4 regions of the Pseudomonas sp. HOU2 genome follow, and region 4 is predicted to be linked to each of the others. Evidence: predicted binding sites of a transcription regulator. Region 4 holds the regulator's gene; each other region holds the start of a gene.
What was found. Region 4 encodes FliA, which starts transcription of late flagellar genes. Its sites were predicted from a motif close to CTAAAGTTTNNNNNNNNNNNGCCGNTAA; they were not measured.
Positions count from the first base shown of each region.

Region 1: ABV589_RS08055 (methyl-accepting chemotaxis protein) is a predicted target of FliA. The motif match lies at 3,498-3,525, and genes of this name have one in related genera.
Region 2: ABV589_RS16940 (methyl-accepting chemotaxis protein) is a predicted target of FliA. The motif match lies at 1,003-1,030, and genes of this name have one in related genera.
Region 3: motA (flagellar motor stator protein MotA) is a predicted target of FliA. The motif match lies at 1,310-1,337, and genes of this name have one in related genera.

Region 1 is NZ_CP160398.1:1,782,416-1,787,134, forward strand. Features, by position in the region: gene ABV589_RS08040 (TonB-dependent receptor) at 1-1,993, shown strand, start outside; gene ABV589_RS08045 (biliverdin-producing heme oxygenase) at 2,105-2,701, shown strand; gene ABV589_RS08050 (YbaN family protein) at 2,855-3,247, shown strand; gene ABV589_RS08055 (methyl-accepting chemotaxis protein) at 3,608-4,719, shown strand, end outside.
Region 2 is NZ_CP160398.1:3,736,112-3,740,830, forward strand. Features, by position in the region: gene ABV589_RS16940 (methyl-accepting chemotaxis protein) at 1-927, opposite strand, end outside; gene ABV589_RS16945 (hypothetical protein) at 1,209-1,463, shown strand; gene ABV589_RS16950 (lipocalin family protein) at 1,495-2,064, shown strand; gene ABV589_RS16955 (formimidoylglutamate deiminase) at 2,155-3,519, opposite strand; gene hutC (histidine utilization repressor) at 3,666-4,376, shown strand; gene ABV589_RS16965 (HutD family protein) at 4,373-4,719, shown strand, end outside.
Region 3 is NZ_CP160398.1:3,922,862-3,927,580, reverse strand. Features, by position in the region: gene motB (flagellar motor protein MotB) at 1-386, opposite strand, end outside; gene motA (flagellar motor stator protein MotA) at 390-1,241, opposite strand; gene ABV589_RS17715 (HDOD domain-containing protein) at 1,408-2,946, shown strand; gene rhdA (thiosulfate sulfurtransferase) at 2,990-3,823, shown strand; gene asd (archaetidylserine decarboxylase) at 3,823-4,683, shown strand.
Region 4 is NZ_CP160398.1:5,084,816-5,089,534, forward strand. Features, by position in the region: gene flhA (flagellar biosynthesis protein FlhA) at 1-106, shown strand, start outside; gene flhF (flagellar biosynthesis protein FlhF) at 118-1,458, shown strand; gene fleN (flagellar synthesis regulator FleN) at 1,572-2,402, shown strand; gene fliA (RNA polymerase sigma factor FliA) at 2,399-3,139, shown strand; gene ABV589_RS23045 (chemotaxis response regulator CheY) at 3,306-3,677, shown strand; gene ABV589_RS23050 (protein phosphatase CheZ) at 3,695-4,483, shown strand; gene ABV589_RS23055 (chemotaxis protein CheA) at 4,520-4,719, shown strand, end outside.

The DNA.
Region 1 (4,719 bases), 2.7 Mb from region 4:
GACGCAGGTTGACGGCGTCGAAGTGCCGGACGGGTTCTTCAACGGCCCGTACGCCAAGACCCAGCGCAATTACGTCGACCCGGAAATCGTCAAACGCGTGGAAATCCTCCGTGGCCCGGCCTCGGTGCTGTACGGCAGCAACGCCATCGGCGGCGCCGTCAGTTACTACACCCTCGACCCGGACGACATCATCAAGCCCGGCAAAGATGTCGGCGCCCGCCTGAAAACCGGTTACAGCTCCGCCGATGAGAGCTGGCTGAAATCCGCCACCGTCGCCGGCCGTGCCGAGCAGTTCGATGGCTTGCTGCACTTCAGCCAGCGCGACGGTCACGAAACCGACTCCTACGGCAGCAACAACGGCACCGGCCTGGCGCGCACCGCCGCCAACCCGGAAGACGTCAAAGCCACCAACGTACTGGCGAAAATCGGCTGGAACTACAACGAAGATTCGCGTCTCGGCCTGACCTACGAAAAGTACAAGGACGATCGCGACACCGATCAGAAAAGCGCCTACGGCGGCCCGTACTTCAATGGCGCGCCGACCATCCCCAACAGCATGCTGCCCGGCGGCATGTACCAGTGGCGCACCGGCAATGACACCATCACCCGCGAGCGTTTCGGCCTGGAGCATAGCTTTGCCCTCGACAGCCTGCTGGCGGATAACGTGAAGTGGAGCCTCAACCATCAGGTCGCCAAGACTGACCAGAGCACCGAGGAGTTCTACTACCCGATGACCCGTAAAGTGCTGCGCACTCGCGACACAATCTACGAGGAAAAACAGTGGGTATTCGATGCGCAACTGGACAAGGCCTTCGCCATCGGTGACACCGATCACGTGCTGACCTACGGCACCACGATCAAGCAGCAGAAGGTCACCGGCTCGCGCAGCGGCGACGGCAAGTGCCTGGCAGTCGGCCGTGGCTGCACCGCCATCGGCGCCACCAGCGCGGCAGACGTGCTGAAAAAATCCAGCGACTTCCCGGACCCGACCATCAACACCTACAGCCTGTTCGCCCAGGATCAGATCAGCTGGAACAAGTGGACCTTCCTCCCGGGCCTGCGCTACGACTACACCCAGCTCAAGCCGCACATCACCCAGGAATTCCTCAACACCGTGGCCGCCGATGGCAACGGCACGGTCAGCGACGAGAACAAGACCTGGCACAAAGTCTCGCCCAAATTCGGCCTGACCTACGCCCTGACCGATAACTACACCTGGTACGGCCAGTACGCCGAAGGTTTCCGCACGCCAACCGCCAAAGCGCTGTACGGCCGCTTCGAAAACAGCACCACCGGCTACAACGTGGCGCCGAACCCGAACCTCGAACCGGAGAAAAGCAAAAGCTATGAAACCGGTCTGCGCGGCAACTTCGAGCAAGGCTCGTTCGATGTGGCGGTGTTCTATAACAAGTACCGCGATTTCATCAACGAAGACGCCGTTACTCCCGGCTATGACGAGCTGACCTTCCAGTCGAGCAACATCAAGCACGCGACCATCAAGGGCGCCGAAGTCAAAGGTCGTCTGAACCTCGATGCGTTCGGCGCGCCGCAAGGCCTCTACACCCAAGGCTCGATCGCTTACGCCTACGGTCGCAACAACGACACCGGCGAGCCGCTCAACAGCGTCAACCCGCTGACCGGCGTGTTCGGCCTGGGTTACGACCAGGACAACTACGGTGGCCTGCTGAGCTGGACCGTGGTGAAGAAGAAGGATCGCGTCGACGACACGCAATTCAAGTCGCCGGACGGCGTCAGCAGCCAGTTCAAATCGCCAGGCTTCGGCATTCTCGACCTGGCCGGTTATTACAAGGTTACCGATGACGTCACCGTCAGCGGCGGCATTTATAACCTGACCGACAAGAAATACTGGCTGTGGGATGACGTACGCGGTTACGACGGTGTGGGCGAGGCTTCGGTCATCAGCCCGGCCAACCTCGACCGCCTGACCCAACCGGGCCGCAACTTCGCGATCAACCTGGTCTGGGACATCTGATCCGCACGGCCCTGCGGCGCGCATTGATCTGCGCGTCGCAGGGTTTTTTTTACGGTTTGGCAGCTGCCCGTTCGTCTCGTTAGCAAGCGCCTCTTTTATCAAGGACCTCCCATGACCACTTCGGAAAAAGCCCTGCGTTCACAACGCCTGAACCAGATCACCCACGAGCCGCACAGCAAACTCGATGCGCTGGTCAAGGCTCACGCGCCGTTCGAGACCCGCGCCAACTTCGCCCGTTTCGTGGTCGCGCAGTACCTGTTCCAGTCGGAGCTGGTTGACCTCTACAACAACCCCGAACTGACCGCCATCGTCCCGGATCTGCCGGCCCGTTGCCGCGCTGAAGCGGCCAAGGCCGATCTGGCGGATCTGCACACCGACATCCCGGCACCCGTGGCCGGCGCGCTGAAAAACCCAAGCAAGGCCCGCGCCCTCGGCTGGATTTTCGTTTCCGAAGGTTCGAAGCTGGGCGCGGCATTCCTGATCAAACGCGCGGTGGCGCTGGAGCTGAGCGAGACCTTCGGTGCGCGTCACCTGGGCGAGCCTGAAGGTGGCCGTGCCGAAGGCTGGAAAAGCTTCGTGCGCACCCTTGATTCGCTGCAGTTCACTGCCGAGGAAGAAGCTGAAGTGGAACAAGGCGCAATCGACGCATTCAACCGCTTCACCGTGCTGCTGGAACAGGCTTACGCCATCGAAGCCGAACCGGCCTGACCCCACACAAATCCCCTTGTAGGAGCTGCCGCAGGCTGCGATCTGTTGATCTTGAAAACAACATCAAAAGATCGCAGCCTGCGGCAGCTCCTACAGGGGAACTGTGTAAGCCTGTAAGATTCCCGTCCCGCTTCAGAAGCAACCGCCGAGCCCATGCCGCAACCCGCCTCCTCTAAACTCGCCCGCCTGCTGTTCGGCCTGCTGGCCTATGTCAGCCTCGGCATTGGCCTGATCGCCATTGTCGTGCCCGGCCTGCCGACCACCGAGTTCATCCTGCTCGCCGCCTGGGCCGCGACCCGCAGCTCGCCGCGCCTGAGCGCCTGGCTGGAAAATCATCGACTGTTCGGGCCGATCCTGAGCAACTGGCGCAACGGCAAGATCATCGCGCGCAAGGCCAAGGTCAGCGCCACCGTCAGCATGCTGCTGTGCGCGACGCTGATGCTGGTGATGCTCGATCACGGCTGGCCGGTGTATCTGGCGATTGCCGGGATGAGTCTGGGCAATCTGTGGATCTGGTCGCGTCCGGAAACCATCGCCTCCTCCTGACTCACAGATCCCCCTGTGGCGAGGGAGCTTGCTCCCGCTCGGCGGCGAAGCCGTCGCAAAATTACCGCATACGTTGAGTCGGCAAGAATGCAGGGGAGCGCTGCGCACTCCAGCGGGAGCAAGCTCCCTCGCCACAACAGCCTCATCATCTCTTCGGTGTTCATCAGGCTGAAACTTCCCTGTAATTAATCGCCTTTTCAGCACATTCCCCTGCGCAAACGTTTAGCGTCGACCGTTCGTCGGCAAGCGCCTCATGCGCTGTCGCCGCGCGCCGATGAGCAATGCATGGCGCTGAATGGATTTGGCGAACCGGGTAGTTCATCCCGTGGCCACCTGCTCATTCATTCACGAGATCGCCCCATGTTCGACTCTCTCTCCATTCGCCTGAAAATCGTCCTGCTCTCCGGCCTGTGCCTGCTCGGTGTGGTCGCGCTGATCGTCGGCATGAACATTTACCAGACCAACCAGAACGACGAACTGGTCAGCAACTCCAGCAACCAACTGCTCACTGCCAGTGTGCAGAACCTGTTGCAGGCCAAAGCCGCCGAGCAAGCAGTGCGGGTGCAGAAGACCTTTGGCGAAAGCCTGACGGTGATCACCGCGCTGGCCGATCAGATCAAGGACATGCGCGCACTGGCCGCCAAGCGTTCGCTGGACGCCGGTGCCCTGCGTGAAGAGTTGAACCAGAGCCTGAAAACCGCGTTCGAGCGCAACGACAAGGTGCTCGGCATCTGGCTCGCCTTCGAACCCAACGGCCTTGACGGCAAGGACAGCGAGTTCGTCAACGATGCCGCGCGTCAATCCAACGAAGCCGGGCGCTTTGCGACTTACTGGAGCCGTGCCGCCGGTTCGGCGCTGAACACGATCATGGTCGAAGAAGATATGACCAAGACCACCCTCAGCGTCAGCGGCACGCCTTACAACAGCTGGTACACCTGCCCTCGCGACAACAAGCGTACTTGCCTGCTCGATCCGTATGCCGACACCGTGGGTAACAAGGAAATGTTGATGACCACCATTTCCGTGCCGCTGATCGTCGATGGCAAGGCCATCGGTGTGGTCGGGGTCGACATCGCGCTCGATGCCCTGCAAGCGGCGGCCGTGGAGTCGCAGCGCAACCTGTTCAACAACGCCGGGCACATGCTGATCGTCTCCGGCAGCGGCGTGCTCGCTGCCGACAGTTCCGACGCGACCAGGGTCGGCAAAAAGATCAGCGATACCCTCGGCGACGACGGCAAGGATCTGCTGCAACTGGTCAGCAGCGGCACGCCGAAGATTCTCGAACAGGGCGACCTGATTCGCGCGGTGTATCCGGTCGATCCGATTGGCAATTCGCGGGCCTGGGGCGTGGTCATCGACCTGCCGAAACAGGTGCTGCTGGCCGACTCGGTCAAGCTGCAAGCGGTGCTCGACGATGCGCAGGAAACCGGTGTGCTCACCGCCTTGGCGGTGGCTGCAGTTGCCGGTTTGAT
Region 2 (4,719 bases), 1.3 Mb from region 4:
GCCCATGGTCAGCAGCGGTTGCATCAGCACGCGAATCAACATGCCGAGCAGGGCGATGATGATCACCACCGCGATCACCATGGCGATCAGCGCCGAGGTGCGGAACTCGCTGAGCATCGAGAACGCTGTGTCTTTGTCCAGCACCAGCGCCACGTACCAGTCAGCCGAAGGCACGCCGTTGACGCGGGTGAAGGAGATCAGCTGAGTCTTGCCGTCGAACTCGACTTCTTTCAGGCCCGGACTGACTTTCGGTGCGCCGTTCGGGTAGGCCTCGGCGAGGGTTTTGAGCACCAGTTTGCTGTCCGGGTGAATCAGGATCTTGCCGTCGGCGCTGACAATGAACGCATGGCCGTGGCCGCCAAAGTTGAGCGAGTTGATGATCGCGCTGACGCTGGTCAGATCGATGTCGGCACCGGCCACACCGATCATCTGGCCCTGGCGCTGCACCGGGGTGGCGACGGTGATCACCAGTTTGCCCGACGATGCGGCGATGTAGGGTTCGGTGACGATGGTCTGCTGGGCGCTGTTGGCGGCCTTGTACCAGCCACGGGCGCGCGGGTCGTAGTCCGGCGCGCGGTTGCCGGCGGGCACCGAGAACATCACGCCGTCAGCGCCGCCGAAGTAGCTGAGCTGGAAATTACCGGTGTAGGCGGGCAGGTCGATGATGCGTTTCAGGCTGGCCGGGGCGCTGCCGTCGGCGGCGACCTGTTGCGACAACGATTGCAGCAACTGGATACGGCTTTCCAGCCAGGTCTGGATGTTGCTGGTGGTCAGGCTGCCCAGTTCCTGCATCGACGCTTCGGTGCTGCTGCTCAGGGCTTCGCGCTGTCGATAGTCGTTGAACAAAATGAAACAGGCGAACGCAACGGCCACCACGAGGGCGGCAGCCAACAAGATCTTGTGGCTGAATTTCATGTTTCTGGTCATCGAATGAACTACCGCGAAGGGGCTGGTCGAGAAAGGGCGGCAATTTGCCACACTTGGGGGCTTTGCGCTGCTCTTATTTCGACCGCCGCGCGCCAAAGATTAGGCGTCTTTCGGGAAATGCGACGAAATGCTCAAAGGCCCTGCAAAGTGTCTGATTTAAAGGTAAAAGCCAGACGAGCGGGCAAATAAATAGCCCTCGTTGCACGGAACCAGATGAGGGTTTTCTCTTCTAAGCTTCTGGTTGGCACCATGCCATCCCCCCTCGTTCCAGGAGTTACTTCATGTCGCTGCGATCTATCGCCCTTCTGACTTTTTGCGTGCTGCTGACCGCGTGCAGCAAGGTCAATCAGGAAAACTATTCCAAGCTTTCGGCCGGCATGGCCAAGGCCGAAGTGGAGACGCTGCTCGGCAAACCCACCGACTGCTCGGGCGCGCTCGGCATGTCCAGTTGCACCTGGGGCGACCAGAAAAGCTTTATCAGCGTGCAGTACGCCGGTGACAAAGTGTTGATGTTTTCCGGCCAAGGCCTGAAGTAAACCGGGGCCAAGCGCCCACGGGAGAAAAATAATGAAGCGGTTATTGTTTGTTCTTTTTGCCGGCCTGGTACTGGCTGGCTGTGCCACGCATGGTGAAGATCCGCTGGCGCCCAAGACAGTCCACAGCGTCAACCTCAAGCGGTATCAGGGCACCTGGTACGAACTGGCGCGCCTACCGATGTACTTCCAGCGCAACTGCGCGCAGTCCGAAGCGCATTACTCGCTCAAGTCCGATGGTAACGTCGATGTGCTCAATCGCTGCCTGACTGCGGACTGGCAGTGGGAAGAGGTCAAGGGCACGGCTTATCCACAGGTGCCGGGCAAGACCGACAAGTTGTGGGTCGAGTTCGATACCTGGTTCTCGCGCTTGATTCCGGGTGTGGCGAAAGGCGAATACTGGGTGTTGTACGTCAGCGACGACTACAAGACCGCCATCGTCGGCGACCCGAGCCGCAAGTACATGTGGTTGCTGTCGCGCACGCCGACGGTCAATGGCGTAGTGCGCGAGGAGTTGCTGAGCAAGGCGCGTCAGCAGGGTTACGATACTACCCGGTTGATCTGGCGGGCGTCGGATCGGCAGATGGCGAAGACTTCGAATTAACAGCGAAAAGATCGCAGCCTTCGGCAGCTCCTACAGGAACCCTCACATTTCCATGTAGGAGCTGCCGCAGGCTGCGATCTTTTGCTTTTCTTAGCCCAGCAGGTCGCGCAGAACCTGGGTGAACGCCCGAGCGCTTTGCTCTTCGCCCGCATGCCGCCCATCGCGCACCACCCACTGGCCGTTGACCAGCACATCGCGCACCTGACGATCGCCACCGGCGAACAACCAGCGATTCAGAATCCCGTCGCCACTGGCGGTGGCCAGATACGGATCATTGCCATCGAGCACAATCCAGTCCGCCCGCTTGCCGACTTCCAGCGCACCAATCGGCTGTCCCAAAGCCTGGGCGCCGCCGTCCAGCGCTGCGTCATACAATGTGCGCCCGACCATCGGCTGATCCGCGCCATACAAACGGTTACGCCGCTGATCACGCAGACGCTGGCCGTATTCCAGCCAACGCAATTCCTCGACCACACTGAGCGACACATGGCTGTCGGAGCCGATGCCCATGCGCCCGCCCTGAGCGAGGAAATCCACCGCCGGGAAAATCCCGTCGCCCAGATTCGCTTCAGTGGTGAGGCACAGCCCGGCGATGGCGCGACTCTTGGCCATCAGCGTGACTTCTTCCGGGTTGGCGTGGGTCGCGTGGACCAGGCACCAGCGCTGATCGACCTCAATGTTTTCGTAGAGCCATTGCAACGGGCGGCGACCGCTCCAGCTCAGGCAGTCATCGACTTCCTTCTGCTGTTCGGCGATGTGAATGTGCACCGGGCACTGCTTGTCGCTGGCGGCCAGTACTTCGCTGATTTGCTGTGGAGTGACCGCGCGCAACGAGTGGAAGCACAGACCCAGCGATTGCGCTTTTTGCTGAGCCAATAATGGCTGCAAGCGCGATTGCAGGTTCAGGTAATTTTCGGTGCTGTTGATGAAGCGACGCTGACCGTCGTTCGGCGTCTGGCCGCCGAAACCCGAGTGGCTGTAGAGCACCGGCAGCAGGGTCAGACCGATGCCGCTTTCGCTGGCGGCCTGACTGATGCGCAGCGCCAGCTCGGCCGGATCGGCATAAGGCTGGCCGCTGCTGTCGTGGTGCACATAGTGGAATTCAGCGACCGAGGTGTAACCGGCCTTGAGCATCTCGATGTACAGCTGGCGGGCGATAACGCCGAGTTGCTCGGGGCTGATTTTTCCGACGAGCCGATACATCAGGTCGCGCCAGGTCCAGAAACTGTCATTGGGATTGCCGGCTACTTCGGCCAGCCCGGCCATCGCACGCTGGAAGGCGTGGGAGTGCAGATTGGGCATGCCCGGCAGCAGCGGACCGCTCAGCCGTTCGGCGCCGTCTGCGGTGGAATCGGCCAGGATTTGGGTCAGCACGCCATCGGCGCTGACCTCAAGACGTACATTGTTGGCCCATCCGTTAGGCAGCAGCGCGCGTTCGGCAAAGAAAGCGGACATGGTTCAGCACCCCATCGTGTGTTATTTGTATATACATATACAGACGTTTGCCTGCCCGGTAAACTCCGGCAAGCTAGCAACCTTCATCCAATGAACAGGGATCAACCGTGCCGACTCCGCCTCCAGTCTCCCCGTTGGCCGCGAACATGGGCGACAGTCCGGCGCCCTTGTACGCCCGCGTCAAGCAGATGATCACCCAGCAGATCGACAGCGGTAACTGGCCGCCGCACTACCGCGTGCCGTCGGAAAGCGAACTGGTCAGCCAGCTCGGTTTCAGCCGCATGACCATCAACCGTGCCTTGCGCGAGATGACTGCCGACGGCTTGCTGGTGCGCATGCAAGGCGTCGGTACGTTCGTCGCCGAACCGAAAAGCCAGTCCGCGCTGTTCGAAGTGCACAACATCGCTGACGAAATCGCCTCCCGTGGCCATCGCCACACCTGCCAGGTGATCACCCTCGAAGAAGAGGCTGCCGGCTCCGAGCGCGCGCTGGCGCTGGACATGCGCGAAGGGCAGAAGGTCTTCCACTCGCTGATCGTGCATTACGAAAACGACATTCCGGTGCAAATCGAAGACCGCTTCGTCAACGCGCTGGTCGCCCCGGAATACCTCAAGCAGGACTTCACCCTGCAGACGCCTTACGCCTATCTCAACCAGGTTGCGCCACTGACCGAAGGCGAGCACGTGGTCGAAGCGATCCTCGCCGAGCCGTCCGAGTGCAAGTTGCTGCAGATCGAAAAAGGCGAGCCGTGCCTGCTGATCCGTCGCCGCACTTGGTCGGGGCGTCAGCCGGTGACCGCCGCACGTTTGATTCACCCAGGTTCCCGTCATCGTCTGGAAGGACGCTTTCATAAATGAGTCAGGTAAAGGTTTTACGCGCTGAAGGCTACCCGCGCATGCCGTGGAAAAACGGCGGCGGCAGCACCGAGGAAATCACCCGTGACGCCGGTGCAGGTCTGGATGGTTTTGGCTGGCGCCTGTCGATTGCCGACATTGCCGAGTCCGGTGGTTTCTCGACCTTTGCCGGTTACCAGCGGGTGATCACGGTACTGCAGGGCGACGGCATGACCCTGTGCGTCGACGGCGACGACACCCGGCCGCTGTTACCGCTGGACCCGTTTGCCTTCAGCGGTGAGAGTCAGGTGTCCTGCACCTTGCTCGGCGGCGCGATCCGCGATTTCAACCTGATCTACGCGCCGCA
Region 3 (4,719 bases), 1.2 Mb from region 4:
TGCAGTTCTTGCAGCAACAGCTCCAGGCGTTCTTTCTCGACCTGCTCGGCCATGCCTTCGACCTGTTCGGTGTCGACCGTGACCTTGTCCGGTTGCGGCTGGGATTTCACCTCAGGGTTGAGGGTATTTTCCGGTGCCAGGGTCGGTGTGCCGCCCAGATCGATGATGTACGGCGTACCGCTTTCGGAGAAGCCGACCGGATCCTTGAAGTAACCGGCGATAGCGATCTTCTGCTCAGGCGTTGCAGTGGACAGCAGCCACAACACCAGGAAGAACGCCATCATCGCCGTGGCGAAGTCGGCGAAGGCGATTTTCCACGCCCCGCCGTGATGCCCACCGGCTATGCGCTTGACGCGCTTGATGATTATCGGCTGATTATTTTCCATGGCTTAGCGACCGCGAACGGCTTGTTCCAGCTCGGCAAAGCTTGGACGGTGCGCCGGGTACAGCACCTTGCGCCCGAATTCCACCGCCAGCGATGGAGGCATGCCGGAAGCCGAAGCCACCAGCGAGGCCTTGATGGCTTCGTAGACGTTCAGTTCTTCCTTGGCATCGTGGGCCAGGGAATGTGCCAGCGGCCCGAAGAAACCGTAGGCCGCGAGAATACCGAAGAAGGTACCGACCAGTGCCGCACCCACGTGCAGACCGATGGATTTCTGATCGCCTTCACCCAGCGATGCCATGGTCACCACGATACCCAGTACCGCCGCGACGATACCGAAACCGGGCATGGCGTCGGCGATGCCGTTCACCGCATGGGACGGGTGCTCGAGGTCTTCCTTGAGGCTGTAGAGTTCCATGTCGAACAGGCCTTCCAGCTCATGCGGAGCCATGTTGCCGGAGGACATGATGCGCAGGTAATCGCAGATGAACGCGGTCATGCGCTCGTCTTTGAGTACCGCCGGATACTTGGCGAAAATCGGGCTCGCGGCAGCGTCTTCGATGTCGCCTTCGATGGCCATCATGCCTTCGCGGCGGCTCTTGTTAAGGATCTCGTAGATCAGGCCGAGCACTTCCAGATAGAACGTGTGGCTGAAGCGCGAACTGAACATGCTCAGGGATTTCTTGAGCACGTGCATCGTCATGTAACCGGGGTTGGCCTGCAGGAATGCACCGAGGGCCGCACCACCGATGATCATCACCTCGAAGGGCTGGATCAGGGCGGCAATTTTGCCGTGGGAGAGCACGTATCCGCCGAGCACGCTCGCGAATACGACGATGATGCCGATAATTTTAGCCATAGGTAGAAAGTACTTATTTAAGTCGGGTTCAAGGTCATATTCGGAAGTTAAAAAATCTCTTCTTCTACTTATCGGCAAAACTGCGCCAGACTATAGCCAGTTCAGGCGAAAAGCCAATTTAGCCCATGCCGGGCGCGTCTACAGTCAGTGAAGATCTCGTCCAGACATGGCTAATGAAACGAACGTCCCACACGCAAAACCGACTACGCTCGAGGGCTGGGTCAAACTGCTCGATGGCGTGCGCCTGCCCGTGCCGCAAGAGGCGCACGACAAGGTGTGCCGGGCCATCCGTGACAACCGCAGCTCGCTGCGCGACATCGCCGACCTGATGCAGGACAGCCCGGCGCTGGCCTTGAGCATCATCCGTGAGGCCAATCGTCACACCCTCGGCACGATGACCGCGCCGGCAGAAAACCTTGAAGTCGCGATCAACCGTCTGGGCCTGGCACGGACTGAAGAATTGCTCGCGCGTCTGCCCGTCGAACCGCAGATGCAGATCCCCAAGGCGCTGCGCCAACTGCAAATGATCAGCCAGCACGCGACGCAACAGGCCAACGGTTTTTTCGCCAGTCGCCTGGCGCGGCTGTGGCAGGACATTCACTGGGGCAGCCTGCTGTTTCTCTCGCCGCTGTGGCCGCTGGCGCTGACGTTTCCCGAATTGCTCGAAGAGTGGGAGCTGCGGGTTATCCACAAGGGCGAATCGGCGCGCACGGTCGAGAAGCAACTGTTTGGCGTACGCCTGCTGAGGATCGCCGAGGCGCTGGTGCAGGTCTGGCACCTGCCGATCTGGGTGCAGCAAGGCTATAAGCTGCTGCTCAGCGAACAGCGCGAACTGGTGAAAGTACTGCGCATCGCCCGCGACAGTGAACATCCGCTGCGCCAGCAGAATCGCCTCGACGACGATCCGACCCTGCGCCGCTGGCTCAACCAGCCAGCCAACACCGTGTTGCTGGCCAACGGCCTGGCACTGTCAGCACAACAGGCCTGGGACAGTCCGCACAGCGAGCGCTGGCAGTACCTGACCAGCCTTTATCTGCAAATCTCGATGGACGAAGTGCAGCAGCAGTTGCACCAGCAAGCCGCCAACAGTGCGCGCCAGCATGCCATGCCCGATCTGTGGCACCCGGCCGTTTCATTATTATGGCCGTGGGGCACCCATCGCTTGCCGGCCGGGATGCTGCCGGCGGCGGCGCCGAATGCCGAGGACCTGACTCAATGGCGCCGGCAATGCGCCGAACTGCTGGCCGAACCGAGCCGCTTCACCAATGCCATGAGCCTGACCGTCGCGGCCCGTGATGCGCTGATCGCCAGCGGCATGCGTCGGGTGATGCTTCTGATGGCCGACCGCACGCAATCGAATCTGCGCGTGCACCAGACCTTCGGCCTGCCGAAGGAAGCCGCCGCGCTGAACTTCGTCGTCAGTCAGAGCAAAGTCTTGCAGCGCCTGCTCGCACAACAGGCACAGGTGCGGATCAACCCCGAGAACAACGCACAATTTTCCGCATTGTTGCCGCCGGGCCTGCGTTCGCTGTTCCGGGGCGAGCATCTGTTCCTGCGCTCGCTGGTCAATAACGGTCGGGTGATCATGATCGTCGTGGCCGACCAGGGCGGCGGGCCGTTCGCCGACATCACCGTGCAGGCGTTCGGCAAAACCGCGCAGTGCATCGAAAAGGCCCTGCACAGCTTTAGCAGCCGTGGCCGATGAGGCTGCGCTACAATCCCCCCCCTTTGTGCTCTGGAGACCTCACATGTCTGACTTCTCTGGCTTGCCGCTCGTCATCGAGCCGAGCGACCTGCTCCCGCGCCTCGATTCCCCTGAACTGATTCTGGTGGATCTGACCAGCGCTGCCCGTTATGCCGAAGGTCACCTTCCCGGCGCACGCTTTGTCGACCCGAAACGCACCCAGCTCGGTCAGCCGCCGGCGCCGGGGCTGATGCCGCCCAAAGACAAGCTCGAAGAGTTGTTCGGTGAGCTGGGCCATCGCCCGGACGCGATCTACGTGGTCTACGACGACGAGGGCGGCGGCTGGGCCGGGCGCTTCATCTGGCTGCTCGACGTGATCGGTCACGACAATTATCACTACCTCGACGGCGGTCTGCCGGCGTGGCTGGCGGAAGGTTCGCCGATGTCGATCCAGATTCCTCCAGCGGTGGGTGGCCCGGTGGCGCTGACCCTGCACGAGGAACCGACCGCCACTCGCGAATACCTGCAAAGCCGTCTCGGCGCCGCCGATCTGGCGATCTGGGACGCACGCGGGCCGCTGGAATATTCCGGTGAGAAAGTGCTGGCCGCCAAGGGCGGGCACATTCCCGGCGCGGTGAACTTCGAATGGACCGCCGGCATGGACAAGGCGCGTCAATTGCGGATTCGCACGGACATGCCGCAGATCCTCGAAGACCTCGGGATCACCAAGGACAAAGAAATCATTACCCACTGCCAGACCCATCACCGGTCGGGCTTCACTTATCTGGTGGCCAAGTCCCTCGGTTATCCGCGGGTCAAGGGCTACGCCGGTTCCTGGGGCGAATGGGGCAACCACCCTGATACGCCTGTCGAGATTCAAGGTTCTAAGGACAACTAATGAAAGAGCGTCTGTTTATCCTCAGCCAGTACCTGCTGCCTCATCACCTGCTGTCGCGTCTGGCCGGCTGCGTCGCCGAGTGCCGCGTGCGCTGGTTCAAGAATGCCTTCACCCAGTGGTTCGCCAAGCGTTATCAGGTGGACATGTCGCAAGCGCTGGTCGAAGACCTGACCGCTTACGAGCACTTCAACGCGTTCTTCACCCGTGCCCTGAAAGACGGCGCGCGTCCGCTGGACCAGACCCCGGGCGCGATTCTCAGCCCGGCCGACGGTGCAGTCAGCCAGCTCGGCCCGATCGAACACGGTCGCGTGTTCCAGGCCAAGGGCCACAGCTTCAGCGTGCTGGAACTGCTGGGCGGTGACACGGCGAATGCCGCGCCGTTCATGGGCGGCGACTTCGCCACCATTTACCTGTCGCCGAAGGATTACCACCGCGTGCACATGCCGCTGGCCGGCACCCTGCGCGAAATGGTCTATATCCCGGGCCGGATCTTCTCGGTCAACCAGACCACCGCTGAGAACGTTCCGGAGCTGTTCGCCCGCAACGAGCGCGTAGCGTGCATTTTCGACACCGAGCGCGGGCCAATGGCCGTGGTGCTGGTCGGCGCAATGATCGTCGCGTCGATTGAAACCGTGTGGGCTGGTCTGGTCACCCCACCGAAGCGCGAGCTGAAAACCTTCCGCTACGACGAAGCCGCCCGTGCGCCGATCCATCTGGAAAAAGGTGCTGAACTGGGGCGCTTCAAACTGGGTTCGACCGCGATCGTGCTGTTTGGTCCGGATCAGGTGAAATGGGCTGAAACACTGGTCGCCGGTTCGCCAGTGCAAATGGGCCAGGCCCTGGCATTGCCAAACGCCTGATACAAGGCGCCCCTGTAGGAGCTGCCGCAGGCTGCG
Region 4 (4,719 bases):
GCGCTTCGGTCGCCTCGCAGTTCCAGGGCTGCACGTGCTGGCCTACCAGGAAATACCGGACAACAAGCAAGTGACCATCGTTGCGACAGTAGGGCCCAACGGCTGAGGTAGTGGTTTATGCAAGTTAAGCGTTTCTTTGCCGCCGATATGCGTCAGGCCATGAAGCTGGTTCGTGATGAGCTGGGCGCTGATGCCGCCATCATTGGCAACCGCCGCATTGCCGGCGGCGTCGAGCTGACGGCGGCGCTGGATTACAAATTGTCGGCGCTGGCGCCACGGGTTCCGAACATGGAGCTCGAGGACGAGCTGCGCAAGACCCAGTCGCGCATCGTTACCGCCCAGGCCGAGCTGAGCCTGCGTGGCGAAGCCGACGGCAACACCAATCGCCAGTTGTTCGCCGGGCTGCCGTTGACGGCCGGCCTGCCGCTGACCGCTGCCGAACCGTTGAGCGAACCGACTTACGCCGCCCCGGCGCGTCCGGCTCCGGCACCTGCACCGGCGGCCGCTGGTGTCGATCCGCGTGCGCTGGATTCGATGCGTTTCGAATTGAACAGTCTGCGTGAGCTGATGGAAGTGCAGCTCGGCACGCTGGCCTGGAATCAGCTGCAAGGCAGCCGTCCGGCCCAAGCCAATCTGTATCGCCGTCTGCAACGCATCGGTCTGTCCGGGCCGTTGTCGCGCGATCTGCTGGCGATGATCACTGACATCGAAGAACCACGTCAGGCCTGGCGCATGCTGCTCGCGCATCTGGCGCGAATGATTGCCGTACCGGAAGTCGAGCCGCTGGAAGAGGGCGGGGTGATTGCCATGGTCGGTCCGGCCGGCATGGGCAAGACCACCACCCTGGCCAAACTCGCTGCGCGCTACGTGCTCAAGTATGGCGCGCAGAACGTGGCGCTGGTCAGCATGGACAGTTTCCGTATCGGTGCCCAGGAACAGCTGAAGACCCTGGGGCGGATTCTCAATGTGCCGGTGACCCACGTCGATCCGGGCCAGTCGCTGGTGCAGGCGCTCGATCCGCTGCTGCGCAAACGCGTGGTGCTGATCGATACCGCCGGCCTGCAGGCCAGTGATCCGGCCCTGCGCATGCAACTGGAAAGTCTGGCCGGGCGTGGCATCCGTTCAAAAAATTATCTGGTGCTGGCAACCACCAGCCAGAAACAGGTTCTAACCGCCGCTTATCACAGTTACAAGCGTTGCGGGCTTGCCGGCTGCATCCTGACTAAACTGGATGAGACGGCCAGCCTTGGCGAAGTGTTGAGCCTGGCGATCAGTCATGAACTGCCGGTCGCGTACCTGACCGATGGCCCACGGATTCCGGATGATCTGCATCTGCCGCGCCGTCATCAACTGGTCAGCCGCGCCGTCAGCGTGCAAATGCAGGAAGAACCCAGCGAAGAAGCCATGGCTGACATGTTCGCTGATATCTACCACAGCCCGACCAAGCAGGTTGGCTGAGGTAATGAACAGTTTTTGTACCTACATCGATGGTCTGCCATGCATTGTTCCGGTTGTGAACGCGCAGCCAGTAATGTGGCCTCCGTCTATGCAAGACAAGGTAAAGAAATAACATGGGCAGCATGCATCCCGTACAGGTGATCGCGGTGACCGGCGGCAAAGGTGGCGTCGGCAAGACTAACGTGTCAGTGAACTTGTCTCTGGCGCTGGCAGAGCTTGGCCGTCGGGTCATGCTGCTGGACGCCGATCTGGGGCTGGCGAACGTCGACGTTCTGCTGGGGCTGACCCCCAAACGTACTCTGGCCGATGTGATCGAAGGCCGCTGCGAGCTGCGCGACGTGCTGTTGCAGGGGCCCGGCGGGATCCGCATCGTGCCGGCCGCCTCCGGCACCCAAAGCATGGTGCACCTGAGCCCGGCGCAACATGCCGGTCTGATTCAGGCCTTCAGCGACATCGGCGACAACCTCGATGTGCTGGTGATCGACACCGCTGCGGGTATTGGTGACTCGGTAGTCAGTTTTGTCCGCGCCGCCCAGGAAGTGTTGCTGGTGGTCTGCGACGAGCCGACCTCGATCACCGACGCCTACGCGCTGATCAAACTGCTCAACCGTGACTACGGCATGAACCGCTTCCGCGTCCTCGCCAACATGGCGCAGAGCCCGCAGGAAGGGCGCAATCTGTTCGCCAAGTTGACCAAGGTCACGGATCGCTTCCTCGACGTCGCCTTACAATACGTCGGCGCCGTGCCGTACGACGAAAGCGTGCGCAAGGCCGTGCAGAAGCAGCGAGCGGTCTATGAAGCCTTTCCGCGTTCCAAGTGCGCGCTGGCATTCAAGGCGATCGCGCAGAAGGTCGATACCTGGCCGCTGCCTGCCAACCCGCGCGGTCACCTGGAGTTTTTCGTCGAGCGCCTCGTGCAGCAAACGGCAGGGCCTGTGTTATGACCGCGAGCGGTATGAACTACTACAAGAAGTCGGCACGTGACGCGCAATACGAGTTGATCGAGCGTTACGCGCCACTGGTCAAGCGCATTGCCTATCACCTGCTGGCGCGCTTGCCGGCGAGTGTGCAGGTTGAAGACCTGATTCAGGCCGGGATGATCGGCCTGCTCGAAGTCTCGACCAAATACGACGCCAGCAAAGGCGCCAGTTTCGAAACGTACGCGGGCATCCGGATCCGCGGCGCGATGCTCGACGAAGTACGCAAAGGGGACTGGGCTCCGCGCTCGGTTCACCGCAACACCCGTATGGTCAGCGACGCAATTCGCGCAATTGAAGCTAAAACCGGCCGTGACGCTAAAGATCACGAGGTTGCGGCCGAACTCCAATTGAGTCTCGACGATTACTACGGGATTTTGAATGACACCCTGGGCAGCCGGCTGTTCAGTTTCGACGACCTGTTGCAGGACGGCGAACACGAAGGGCTGCACGAGGATGGCGCCAGTGCTCATCTTGAGCCGTCACGCGATCTGGAAGATGAACGCTTCCAGGCGGCGCTGGCGGACGCGATTGCCAATTTGCCGGAGCGTGAGCGACTGGTGTTGGCGCTGTACTACGACGAAGAACTGAACCTCAAGGAAATCGGTGAAGTCCTTGGCGTCAGTGAATCGCGGGTCAGCCAGTTACACAGCCAGTGCGCGGCCCGTTTGCGGGGGCGTTTGGGGGAGTGGCGAGCGCGCTGAAGGCAGTGTGGGGACACTGCGAACGAGGCTGGTGCGGTGATGAACGGCACCGGTCTTGCTCTGTTGTGCTCCAGACAGTCTTCGAGTGCTGCGCCGATTGATTGAAGTGGCGCGTCCAGGTGCTGGGCGCGTTTAAGACTGCTTGGAGGTCGAATTGAACAAAGACATGAAAATCCTCATCGTTGATGACTTCTCAACGATGCGGCGGATCATCAAGAACCTGCTGCGCGATCTCGGGTTCACCAACACCGTCGAGGCCGACGATGGCACGACCGCCATTCCGGTGCTCAACAGCGGCAGCATCGACTTTCTGGTAACGGACTGGAACATGCCGGGCATGACCGGTATCGACTTGCTGCGCCACGTGCGTGCCGATGAAAAACTCAAGCATCTGCCGGTGCTGATGGTGACCGCTGAAGCCAAGCGCGAGCAAATCATCGAGGCCGCTCAGGCCGGTGTGAACGGCTACGTGGTCAAACCTTTCACGGCTCAGGCGTTGAAAGACAAAATCGAGAAGATTTTCGAACGCATCGGCTGATGACGCGCGGGGGAGCTATGGAGCATAACGAATCTTCACAGGGCGATTTCGAGTCGACCCTGAAAAAACACGCGGTCGAACTGGTCGAGAGCCTTGAAAAAGGCAGGTTCGGCGACGCTGTGCAACTGATCCATGAGCTCAATCAGACCCGTGACCGCGGCCTGTATCAGGAAGTGGGCAAGCTCACACGCGAACTGCACAGTGCGATCGTCAATTTCCAGATCGATCCGCACATGCCGCAGGCCGAGGAAGTGTCGCAAATCACCGACGCCACCGAACGCCTGGGCTATGTGGTCAAGCTGACCGAAGCCGCGGCCAACCGCACCATGGATCTGGTGGAAAGCGCCACGCCGGTGGTCAATGGCCTGGCTGAAGAAGCCCAGGCGCTGAGCACCGATTGGGGCCGCTTCATGCGTCGCGAGGTCGGGGCTGAAGAGTTCCGCGAGCTGGCGCGCCGGGTCGACGGTTTTCTGTCACGCAGCAGCACGGACAACCGTGCGGTGTCGAGCAATCTGAACGACATCCTGCTGGCTCAGGATTATCAGGACCTCACCGGTCAAGTGATCAAGCGTGTGACCCAGCTGGTCACCGAAGTCGAAAGCAATTTGCTCAAACTCGTCCTCATGGCCAGTCAGGTGGACCGCTTTGCGGGCATCGAACACGACCGCGCCGCGATGCTTGCAGAAAAAGATCCACAAAAACATCTCTCGCAGGGTGAAGGTCCGCAGATTCATGCCGATAAACGAGAAGACGTTGTGTCCGGTCAGGACGATGTGGACGATTTGTTATCCAGCCTTGGATTTTGAGTTTTAGGTTTTTAGACCTGTAGGAGCACCCCATTAATGAGCTTCGGCGCCGATGAAGAGATCCTTCAGGATTTCCTGGTTGAGGCCGGCGAGATTCTTGAGCAACTGTCCGAACAACTGGTCGAGCTGGAAAGCCGCCCGGATGACGCAGATCTGCTCAACGCAATTTTTCGCGGTTTCCACACTGTAAAAGGGGGCGCCGGCTTCCTTCAGCTCAATGAGCTGGTGGAGTGCTG